2 regions of the Stenotrophomonas sp. YJH_SMC_19 genome follow, and region 2 is predicted to be linked to the other one. Evidence: predicted binding sites of a transcription regulator. Region 2 holds the regulator's gene; the other holds the start of a gene.

Region 1 (3,408 bases), on a different contig from region 2:
CAGCGCGGTGATCGCGCGGACCAGGGCAACGCCGCCGCCCGGAACCACGCCTTCTTCAACGGCCGCACGGGTGGCGTGCAGGGCGTCGTCGACGCGATCCTTCTTTTCCTTCATTTCGATTTCGGTCGAGGCGCCGACCTTGATCACGGCAACACCGCCGGCCAGCTTGGCCACGCGTTCCTGCAGCTTCTCGCGGTCGTAATCCGAGGAGGTGTCCTGGATCTGGGTCTTGATCTGCGCCACGCGTGCATCAACGTTGGCCTTGTCGCCGACGCCGTCGATGATGGTGGTGTTCTCCTTGGAGACCTGCACCTTCTTGGCGCGGCCCAGGTCCTTGATGGTGGCCTTCTCCAGCGACAGGCCGACTTCTTCGGAGATCACGGTGCCGCCGGTCAGCACGGCCATGTCTTCCAGCATCGCCTTGCGACGGTCGCCGAAGCCCGGAGCCTTGACGGCCACGACCTTGACGATGCCACGGATGGTGTTGACGACCAGGGTGGCCAGCGCTTCGCCTTCAACTTCCTCGGCCACGATCAGCAGCGGCTTGCCGGCCTTGGCGACGCCTTCCAGCACCGGCAGCAGGTCACGGACGTTGGAGATCTTCTTGTCGTGCAGCAGGATGAACGGGTCATCCAGGTCAGCGGTCTGCGACTGCTGGTTGTTGATGAAGTACGGCGACAGGTAGCCGCGGTCGAACTGCATGCCCTTGACCACGTCCAGCTCGTTGTCCAGGCCCGAGCCTTCTTCAACGGTGATGACGCCTTCCTTGCCGACTTCCTTCATCGCGTCAGCGATGATCTGGCCGATCGACTCGTCCGAGTTGGCCGAGATGGTACCGACCTGGGCGATCGCCTTGTCGTCGGCGGTCGGCTTGGAGATGTTCTTCAGCTCGGCGACGGCGGCCGAAACGGCCTTGTCGATACCGCGCTTGAGGTCCATCGGGTTCATGCCGGCGGCAACGGCCTTGGCGCCTTCGCGGATCAGGGCCTGGGCCAGCACGGTGGCGGTGGTGGTGCCGTCGCCGGCATCGTCGTTGGTGCGCGAAGCAACTTCCTTCACCATCTGCGCGCCCATGTTCTCGAACTTGTCAGCCAGTTCGATTTCCTTGGCGACGGAGACGCCGTCCTTGGTGATGGTCGGGGCGCCGAAGCTCTTTTCCAGCACGACGTTGCGGCCCTTCGGGCCCAGGGTGGCCTTGACGGCATTGGCGAGAACGTTGACGCCGCGCACCATGCGCGAACGGGCGTCTTCACCGAAACGAATATCCTTGGCAGCCATTGCATTTACCTCATTGGTAGCGCCGGACGATGCCCGGCGGCTGGGAGTTTGGGATCAGGTTGAAACAGGTCGCGCCGAGGCTCAGCCGATGACGGCGAGCACGTCGTCTTCGCGCAGGACCTTGTATTCGACGCCTTCGCTCTTGTACGAGCTGCCGGCGTACTGGCCATAGATGACCTTGTCGCCGACCTTCAGCGACGGCGCGCGCACGTTGCCGTTGTCCAGCGGCTTGCCCGGGCCGACGGCCACGACCTCACCCTTGGTGGACTTTTCCTTGGCCGAGTCGGGGATGACGATGCCACCGGCGGAGATTTCGTCGGCTTCGATCGGCTTGACCACAACGCGGTCGTGCAGCGGCTTGATGCTCATAGGAGACCTCTTAAGTGATTGATTGGTCTAAAAAAGTCCGGCGATGTTAGCACTCACCCCAGGCGAGTGCCAGAACCGCACGTGAAGAAACCCGACAACGTCGGGAGCAGGGCAGAGATGGAGCCCCGCCGCCCCCTTTCAAGGGCGGAATGAAAAAATTTTTTCCACCCGCGCGCCTCGGCCAAGGCGTCGGTCCTGGACAATTTCGGTGACAAGCGTCGCACTGTCAGATATCTGACGTTCATTTACGACAAAGTGTCACTGGATCGGCCTTAGGCTCGGTCACGCATTCCCAATCACAAGGAGTAGTCGATGCGATTGCTGTCCCCGCTTGCCGCCGCCTGCCTGCTGGCACTGGCCGCGGCGCCGGCCCAGGCCGAGGTCTTCATCAACGAACTGCACTACGACGACAGCACCGCCGCCGGTGACGTCGGCGAAGCCATCGAAGTGGTCGCTACCGCAGGTGAAGACCTGTCCGGCTACCGCCTCTACCTCTACAACGGCAGCAATCCTTCGGCCGCCACGGTCTACGCCAACAACCCGGTCCCGGCCGGCACCGCCGCCGGTTGCGGCAGCGCCAGCATCGCCGTGGTCAACTACCCGACCAACGGCATCCAGAACGGCCCGAACGACGGCATCGCCCTGGTCGACGCCAGCGGCAAGGTGGTCCAGTTCCTCAGCTACGAGGGCGCCATCACCGCCTCCGGTGGCCCTGCCGCCGGCATGACCAGCCAGAACATTCCGGTGGCCGAGACCAACAGCACGGCGCCGGGCACCTCGCTGCAGCTGACCGGCAGCGGCAGCCAGTACGCCCACTTCACCTGGGCCGAGTCGGCCAGGCAGACCTTCGGCAGCTGCAACAACGGCCAGACCTTCAGTGGCGGCGGCACCCCGGGCCCGAACACGCCGCCGTCGGTGTCCACCACCACCCCGGCGCAGGGCAGCAGCACCTTCCCGGCCGCGGCCGATCTGGAAGTGGTGTTCAGCGAGACGGTGAACCTGGCCAGCGGCGCGTTCGCGCTGAGCTGCGGTACCTCCGGCAGCGTGCCGCTGACCTTCCCGGCCAGCGGACGCAGCGTGAAGCTGTCCACCAACACCGCGCTGGTGGCCGGTGAAGCCTGCCGCTTCGACATCCGCGCCGCGCGCATCACCGACCTGCAGGGCGCACACCCGGCGGCCGACAGCCGCATCGCCTTCACCGTGGCCAGCACCGGCGGCAATCCGGACCCGGGCAACCCGGGTGTGCCGGCCGGCTACTACTCCAAGGTCAACACCTCCAGCCCGAGCCAGCTGCGCTGCTCGCTGCACGCAACAATCAAGGGCCACACCGCCTACCCGTACAGCGGCTCGGGCACCAGTACCTGGACCATCCTGGAGATCGCAGACGAGGACCCGAACAACCCGAACCGCATCCTTGACGCGTATCGCAACCGCAGCTACGCCAAGGTGACCGATCGCGCCGGCAGCGGCAGTGGCCTGAAGTACAACCGCGAGCACACCTGGCCGAACTCGCTGGGTTTTGCCACCACCACGGGTGACAAGGGCCTGCCGTACGCGCCGTATACCGATACCCACATGCTGTACCTGACCGATGCACAGTGGAACGCCGACCGTGGCAACAAGCCGTTCGGCAAGTGCGACGCCAGCTGCGGCGAGCGCGCCACCGAGGCCAACAACGGCCAGGGTGGCGGCAGTGGTGGCTATCCGGGCAACTCCAACTGGGTGCGCACGCCGGACGGCAACACCGGCACGTTCGAGGTG
Region 2 (3,408 bases):
GGCCTTGTCGATCTCGCCGGCCAGGCGCTGCAGGCGTTCGTCGGCGCCGCGCAGCTGTTCCACTTCGGCGTGCATGCGCTCGCGCTGCGCACCCAGCTCGTCCATCGGCACGCGGTGCTTGCGGGCCAGGTCGTGCAGACGGCCGAGGCGGCGCTCGTTCTCCTCGAACTGTTCCGGGTCGGCGTCGAGGTCGTCATGCACCCGATCCAGCAGCGACAGGGCTTCGTGCAGCTGGATCGAAGCGTTCTCGATCAGGCCATCCACCTCGCCCAGGCGCGGGTCGTGCTCGATCAGGCGCGACAGCTCGTGGCGCACCTGCTGCAGCAGGTCCAGCGCGGAGCTGCCGTCGTCGCCGTTGAGCTGGTTGCTGGCGGCCTGGCAGGCGCTCAGCAGGGCGCTGGCATGGGCCTGGCGGCGGTGGCTGGCGCCGAGTGCGGCAATCGACTCCGGCTCCAGGTCTTCACGGTCCAGCTCGCGCAGCTGGTGCTCCAGGAAGCCGATCCGGTCACTGACGTCGCCCTGTTGCGACAGCGCCAGCGATTCATCGACCAATGCCTGCCAGGCCGCGGCGGCGCGTCGCACCTGGCGGCGCTCGTTCTCGTTGCGCGCATAGGCGTCGAGCAGGGCCAGCTGCGACGGGCGCGTCAGCAGGGCCTGCTGTTCGTGCTGTCCGTGGATCTCCACCAGCAGCGAGGCCAGGTCGCCCAGCTGCGCCAGGGTCACCGGGCGGCCGTTGATCCAGGCCCGCGAACCGCCATCGGCGCGGATGACCCGGCGCAGCTGGCACTGCTCCTCGTCGTCCAGCTCGTTGTCGGCCAGCCACTGGCGTGCAGCCTGCAGCTGCTCCAGCGCAAACTCGGCCGAAAGCTCGGCGCGCGCGGCGCCGTGGCGGACCACGCCGCTGTCGGCGCGCAGGCCGGACAGGAAGCCCAGCGCGTCGACCATCAGCGACTTGCCGGCGCCGGTCTCGCCTGAAACCACGGTCATGCCTGGCCCGAACTCCAGTTCGGTGGCGCGGACGACGGCGAAATCCTTGATCGAAAGATGTCTGAGCATGGGTAAGGGGGGTATCAGCAGCCGCGCAACGCTAGCACGCGGGCGAGGGAGGTCCAATGACTTGCCAAGGTGATGCGCCGCCATTATCTAGTGTCCGTGTCTCACAGGTTGATTCCATGCACGGTTCTCCCGACCAGCTTGCCCCGCGTGCGCGCCATCTGCTGCGCACGCTGATCGCGCGTTACATCCAGGATGGTGAGCCGGTCGGCTCGCAGACGCTGGCGCGCGTGGCCGGGCTGGAGGTCAGTCCGGCCACCATCCGCAACATCCTGGGTGACCTGGAAGACCTGGGGCTGCTGGCCTCGCCGCACACCTCCGCCGGGCGCGTTCCGACCGCGCATGGCTACCGCGTGTTCGTCGACAGCTTGCTGCAGATGCAGCCGCCGGGCGAAGGCGAGCTGGCCCGGTTGCGGCAGGAACTGGCTGGCGGCGGCAGCACCCAGGCCCTGCTCGGCAGCGCCTCGGAGCTGTTGTCGGCGATGAGCCACTTCGTCGGCGTGGTCAGCGCGCCGCGACGCGAGCAGTTCGCCTTCCGCCAGATCGACTTCGTGGCGCTGGACGGGCGCCGGGTGCTGGCGATCCTGGTGTTTGCCGACAACGAGGTGCAGAACCGCGTCATCGAAACCCGGCAGGAGTTCGCGCCGGGCCAGCTGGAGCAGGTCGCGAACTACCTCAATGCCCATTTCGCCGGCCTGCCGATGGCCGAGATCCGCACCCGACTGCTGCTGGAACTGCGCGATGCCCGCTCCGAGCTGGAACAGCTGCTGGCGCACAGCATCGAGCTGGCCGAGCAGGCCCTGCAGCCGGCGGCCGACGACATGCTGGTGGCGGGCCAGACCCGCCTGATGGGGGTGCAGGACCTGTCCGACCTGGAGCGCCTGCGCGAGCTGTTCGAGCTGTTCTCCAGCAAGCGCGAGATCCTGCAGCTGCTGGAGCGGACCATCCAGGCGCCCGGCGTGCGCATCTTCATCGGCGAGGAGACCGGGATGATGCCGCTGCAGGGCGTCTCGCTGGTCACCGCCCCTTACACGGCCAATGGCCAGGTGCTGGGCGTGCTGGGGGTGATCGGCCCCAAGCGGATGGCGTACGACCGCGTGATCCCGCTGGTCCAGGCTACCGCCGATGTACTGGGCGCGGCGTTTTCGCCAGCCGGCCGCCCGCCGGGAACATCCGACGCTTGAAACGCAGCATCCCGCCCACACTAGGGTGGGTGGAGGCGGAGATTGACCGCCAGGGACCCAGACATGAACCACGAACAGCCAGATATCGAATCCCAGCAGAGTGCCGCCGATGCGGCCGCCACCGCCGGCGTCAACGACGAAGTCGAGCGCCTGCGCGCCGAAATCGAACAGGTCAAGGCCGATGCCCTGCGTGAGCGCGCCGACCTGGAGAACCAGCGCAAGCGCGTTGCCCGTGACATCGAACAGGCCCGCAAGTTCGCCAACGAGAAGCTGCTGGGCGATCTGCTCCCCGTGTTCGACAGCCTGGATGCCGGCCTGAAGGCCGCCGGCGACGACCCGCACCCGCTGCGCGAAGGCTTGGAGCTGACCTACAAGCAGCTGCTGAAGGTGGCCGCCGACAACGGACTGGTCCTGCTGGACCCGATCGGCCAGCCGTTCAACCCGGAACACCACCAGGCCATCAGCCAGGTGCCGACGCCGGGCGCCGCCCCGGGCAGCGTGGTGACCGTGTTCCAGAAGGGCTACCTGCTCAACGAGCGCCTGCTGCGGCCGGCGCTGGTGGTGGTGGCCGCCGATTGATGGACCAGGCCGGGCTTTGCCCGGTCCCGGTTGTGCCAGGCCATGCCTGGCAAGGTTTTCCAGGCGCTGAACACAGCGTTCGGGAGATGGCTTGAATGTTCCACGAGCCTCCCCCACATCGTATTCATCCACCGGCCGAACGGCCGGACTGACACCAACAAGCATCCTCAGGAGTCTCCCCCATGGGCAAGATCATTGGTATCGACCTCGGCACCACCAACTCGTGCGTGGCGATCATGGACGGCGGCAAGGCCCGCGTCATCGAGAATTCGGAAGGCGATCGCACCACCCCGTCGATCGTCGCCTACACCAAGGACGGCGAAGTCCTGGTCGGTGCCTCGGCCAAGCGCCAGGCCGTGACCAACCCGAAGAACACCTTCTACGCGGTGAAGCGCCTGATCGGCCGCAAGTTCACCGACGCCGAAGTGCAGAAGGACATCGCGCACGTCCCGTACAGCATCCTGGCCCATGACAATGGCGACGCCTGGGTGGCCACCAGCGACGGCAAGAAGATGGCTCCGCAGGAAATCTCGGCCAAGGTGCTGGAAAAGATGAAGAAGACCGCCGAGGACTTCCTCGGTGAGAAGGTCAC

The links. Region 2 encodes HrcA, which represses chaperone genes, less so after heat shock. Its sites were predicted from a motif close to TTNGCACTCNNNNNNNNNGAGTGCNAA; they were not measured.
Region 1: a site for HrcA is predicted at 1,694-1,720, ahead of AC5P5R_RS08875 (co-chaperone GroES). Genes of this name have one in related genera too.

What each region holds. Positions count from the first base shown of each region.
Region 1 covers NZ_JCAFRI010000006.1:63,006-66,413, reverse strand. The annotation lists gene groL (chaperonin GroEL) at 1-1,278, opposite strand, end outside; gene AC5P5R_RS08875 (co-chaperone GroES) at 1,360-1,647, opposite strand; gene AC5P5R_RS08870 (endonuclease) at 1,960-3,408, shown strand, end outside.
Region 2 covers NZ_JCAFRI010000007.1:99,004-102,411, forward strand. The annotation lists gene recN (DNA repair protein RecN) at 1-1,056, opposite strand, end outside; gene hrcA (heat-inducible transcriptional repressor HrcA) at 1,173-2,237, shown strand; gene grpE (nucleotide exchange factor GrpE) at 2,301-2,816, shown strand; gene dnaK (molecular chaperone DnaK) at 2,999-3,408, shown strand, end outside.